DNA from 2 places in the Bradyrhizobium sp. HKCCYLS2038 genome. Region 1 is predicted to be linked to the other one. Evidence: predicted binding sites of a transcription regulator. Region 1 holds the regulator's gene; the other holds the start of a gene.

What was found. Region 1 encodes PhoB, which activates phosphate uptake and scavenging genes when phosphate is short. Its sites were predicted from a motif close to TGTCATNNANCTGTCAT; they were not measured.
Region 2: phnC (phosphonate ABC transporter ATP-binding protein) is a predicted target of PhoB. The motif match lies at 961-977, and genes of this name have one in related genera.

What each region holds. Positions count from the first base shown of each region.
Region 1 is NZ_JBNPTM010000006.1:29,642-32,034, forward strand. It holds gene ACQR1I_RS25285 (trypsin-like serine protease) at 1-555, opposite strand, end outside; gene phoB (phosphate regulon transcriptional regulator PhoB) at 689-1,396, opposite strand; gene phoU (phosphate signaling complex protein PhoU) at 1,413-2,129, opposite strand; gene pstB (phosphate ABC transporter ATP-binding protein PstB) at 2,159-2,393, opposite strand, start outside.
Region 2 is NZ_JBNPTM010000001.1:1,903,841-1,906,233, reverse strand. It holds gene phnC (phosphonate ABC transporter ATP-binding protein) at 35-844, opposite strand; gene ACQR1I_RS08425 (chloramphenicol acetyltransferase) at 1,027-1,686, shown strand; gene ACQR1I_RS08420 (alpha-D-ribose 1-methylphosphonate 5-triphosphate diphosphatase) at 1,683-2,393, shown strand, end outside.

The DNA.
Region 1 (2,393 bases):
CGCCGCGATCGTCGCCTCGGCCTGCTGCCGCTGCGCGTCGTTGAGCCTCGCCCGCTGGAGCTCGCGACCGGCCGATCTGACGCCGTTGCGGCCGGCCATCACCAGCCAGGCATAACCTTGGATCACGTCCCGGGTCATGACTTGGCCGTCGAGCATCATCAGGCCGAGCATGTATTGCGACTGGGCGAAGCCCTGCGCGGCGGCGCGGTTGAACCAGCGTCCGGCTTCGCCGTGATCGCGGGCGGCGCCCTCACCGTTGAAATAGGCGATGCCGAGATAGTGCTGTGCGACGGCGAGCCCCTGATCGGCAGCCTTGCGGTACCAGACCAGCGCCTCGGTCGGATTGCGCGGCACGCCCCAGCCGAAGGCAGTCATGAAGCCGAGGTCGAACTGCGCCCGCGCATCGCCTTTGGCGGCGAGCGGCTGCAGACGGCGTAGCGCCGACGCGGACTGTCCATTCGCCGCGGCTGCGACGGCGTCCTCGAGCTCGGCGGCCGAGGCGCTCGTGACTGCACCGAGCAGCACGGAAAGAATGATGATGAGGGGCTTGATCAAGGGCGTCCGCTGCGACTGGCAACACCGAGATGGGTCGTCCAGCCAAGATGATCAAGACGGCGGCGGCGTGGCGGAAAGCGGACGATGAACTCCTTAATGCTTAATGCTGCCGGCCATCAGGCCGGTCCGCCGCTCACGCCTGCTCGGATTTGGCGAAGCGGTCGTCGAGCGCATAGCCGGCGCCGCGCACGGTGCGGATCGGGTCCTGCTCGCGGCCGGGATTGAGCAGCTTGCGCAGGCGGCCGATATGAACGTCGACGGTGCGCTCGTCGATATAGATGTCGCGGCCCCACACGCTGTCGAGCAACTGCTCGCGGCTGAACACGCGACCGGGATGCTCCAGGAAAAATTCGAGCAGCCGGTACTCGGTCGGGCCGAGATCGATCGGCCGTCCCGATCGCGCGACGCGGCGCTTCTCGCGGTCGAGCTCGATGTCGCCATAGGACAGGATCGTCGCGAGCCGCTCCGGGATCGCCCGGCGCAGCAGGCCCTTCACCCGCGCCAGCAGCTCGGGCACCGAGAACGGCTTGACGATGTAGTCGTCGGCGCCGGTCGCGAGCCCGCGCACGCGCTCGCTCTCCTCGCCGCGCGCCGTCAGCATGATGATCGGCAGCTGCTTGGTCTCGGACCGCGCCCGCAGCCGCCGGCACAGCTCGATGCCGGACAGGCCCGGCAACATCCAGTCGAGCACGACGAGATCGGGAATGCGCTCCTTCAGCCGCGTATCGGCCTCGTCGCCGCGCCCCACCGTCTCGACCTCGTAGCCCTCGGTCTCGAGATTATAGCGCAGGAGCGTGGTCAGCGCCTCTTCGTCTTCCACCACCAGAATGCGCGCGGTCATGTCGAACGGGTCTTTCTCAGTTGCCGGGGATCGTCGCCGTGAAGCTCGTCATGTCGCCCTTCGGACGCTTGTCGACGATCGCCTGGCCCTCGATCATGTAGAACACGGTCTCCGCGATATTGGTCGCGTGATCGCCGATCCGCTCGATGTTCTTGGCGCAGAACATCAGATGGATGCAGAACGAGATGTTGCGCGGATCCTCCATCATGTAGGTGAGAAGCTCGCGGAACAGCGAGGTGCAGATGGCGTCGACCTCCTCGTCGCCCTTCCACACCGCCATTGCCGCCGGCAGATCATGCGCGGCATAGGCATCCAGCACCGACTTGACCTGCGACTGCACCAGATCGGTCATGTGCTCCAGGCCGCGGATCAGCTTGAGCGGATGGAAATCGCTCTCCAGCGCCGCGACGCGCTTGCCGATGTTCTTGGCGAGGTCGCCGATCCGCTCGAGATCGGTCGCGACGCGCATGGCGCCGACGATCTCGCGCAAATCGACCGCCATCGGCTGGCGGCGCGCGATGGTGAGCACGGCGCGCTCCTCGATCAGCCGCTGCAGACGGTCGACCTCGGCATCCGCGGTGACGACCTTCTGCCCGAGCGCCACGTCGCGCCGCACCAGTGCATCGACGGAATCGACGATCAGACGCTCGGCGAGGCCGCCCATCTCGGAGACGAGGCGGGTCAGATCCTGCAGGTCGCTGTCGAATGCCTTGGCGGTATGTTCACTGGCCATGATGATCTCCTGAAAGCAATGCGTCGGCGTCAGCCGAACCGGCCGGTGATGTAATCCTGGGTCCGCCGATCGCTCGGCGAGGTGAAGATCTTGTTGGTGTCGTCGAACTCGATCAGTTCGCCGAGATACATGAAGGCGGTCTTGTCGGAGACGCGCGCCGCCTGCTGCATGTTATGGGTGACGATCGCGATCGTGTAGTTCTCGGCGAGCTCCTGGATCAGCTCCTCGACCTTGGCGGTCGAGATCGGATCGAGCGCCGAGCAC
Region 2 (2,393 bases), on a different contig from region 1:
AGATGCGACGGCTGAAATCAGCGTGACTCACGCCTCAGGCCACGGCGGCTTCGCCGAAAGCCGGAACGGTTACGGGCGGCACGGGCCGGACGCTATCCATGACGTCGTCGGCCTCGAGATCGTAGAGCTCGCGCGCGATCTGCGCGGTCAGCGCGGCGGGCAAATCGTCGAAAACGATCCGTCCAGCGGCCATGCCGATAAAGCGATCGCAATAGCTGCGCGCCAGATCGAGCGAATGCAGGTTGCAGACCACGGTGATTCCGAAATGCTTGTTGATTCGCAGCAGCGCATCCATCACGATCCGGGTGTTGCGGGGATCGAGCGAGGCGATCGGCTCGTCGGCGAGGATGATCTCGGGATTCTGCACCAGCGCCCGCGCGATCGCGACGCGCTGCTGCTGTCCGCCCGAGAGTTGATCGGCGCGCTGCGCAGCAAGCGACGCCATGTCGAACTGCTCGAGCGCAGACAGCGCGAGCGCAACATCCTCGGCAGGCCACAGCTGCGCGAGCGAGCGCCAAGACGGAATCTCGGCAAGCCGGCCCATCAGGACGTTGGTGAGCACGTCGAGCCGGCCAACCAGGTTGAACTGCTGGAAGATCATCGCCGAGCGGGCGCGCCACTTGCGCAGCTCACGGCCGCGCAGCGCCGTCACATCGAGATGCCCGAACAGAACTTGTCCGGAGCTGACCGGGCTGAGCCGGTTGATGGCGCGCAACAGGGTCGATTTTCCGGCACCGGAGCGTCCGATCACACCGACGAAGCTGCCGGGCACCACCGAAAAGGACGCATTGTCGACCGCGGCTTTCGTGCCGAAACGGCACGTCAGACCATTGACCACCAGCATGGAATTCTCCAGACGCCTCTCTTTGCCCCATCGCTAGCGGCTGGACTCAACAGTTATATGACAGTCTGCTTACGCCGGCTCCCTCATCCACACCGACGGCGGCGCTGTCACTCTCGTGTCACGCAACTGTCATGACGAGCACCTTAGACCTTGTTGTCGATTTCCAAGGAACAGATCCAGACATGGCCGGCAAATCGCTTTCCACTGAGCCCACCGTCGATGCCAGCGCAAAACTCCACGAAACGCGCCTCGGCGCCTATTGCGAGGTCGGTGCTCGCACCATTCTCCACGAGGTGACGATGGGCGACTACTCCTATGTCGTCAACGACGCCCAGATCACCTACACGACGATCGGCAAGTTCTGTTCGATTGCAGCGATGACCCGCATCAATCCCGGCAACCATCCGATGCATCGCGCGACCCAAGCCCACTTCACCTATCGCGCCAGCGCCTATTTCGAAGGTGAGGCCGACGACACCGAGTTCTTCGCTTGGCGCAGGCAGCATCATGTCGATATCGGTCATGACGTCTGGATCGGCCATGGCGCGATCGTGCTGCCGGGGCGCAACATCGGCACCGGCGCCGTGGTGGCGGCGGGTGCCGTCGTCACCAAGAACGTGGCCCCCTACACCATCGTCGCCGGCAATCCAGCACGCGTGATCAAGCGCCGCTTTCCGATCGACATCGAGCAGCGCCTCGTCGCGCTCTCTTGGTGGGATTGGACCCATGACGCGCTTCGCGCGGCCCTGCCGGATTTCCGCGGGCTGGCGATCGGCGCGTTCCTGGACAAATACGAAGCTCTCGACGGCGGGCGCCTCGTGCGGCAAAGTGCCGCCCAATGACCAACATTTCCATCTTCTCCGGCCGCTGCCTGATCGGCTCCGACCTTGCCGACACATCGCTGCAAATATCGAACGGCGTGATCGCCGGCCTCGATGGCGCGACACGAGGCGCAGATCTCGATCTGGACGCATCCGGCCTCACGGTGCTTCCCGGGATCGTCGACATCCACGGCGATGCGTTCGAGCGCCAGATGATGCCGCGCGCCGGCGTCGATTTCCCGATTGACGTCGCGCTCGTCGACAGCGACCGCCAGGCGATCAGCAACGGCATCACCACGGTTTTCCACGCCACGACCTGGTCGTGGGAACCCGGCCTGCGCAGCGCGGGCAATGCGCGTCAGCTGCTCGAAGCGATCGAAAGCCTGCGGCCCAGGCTTGCGGCCGATACGCGCTTCCATCTGCGCCACGAGACCTTCAATCTCGACGACGAGGACGAAATCAGCCGATTGCTCGCGGCGCGCCGCATCGACCTGTTCGCCTTCAACGATCACATGGCTTCGACCGTCGCGAGCCTCGACAAGCCGCACAAGCGGCAGCGCATGGTCGATCGCACCGGCCTGTCCGGCGAGGACTTCGATCGTCTCGTCGCGCGTATCGTGTCCCGCGCCGATGCCGTGCCGGCCTCCGTCGCGCGTCTCGCCGCCATCGCGCGCCGGTCCGGCATCCGCATGCTGTCGCACGACGACGAGAGCCCGGAGATGCGCCGC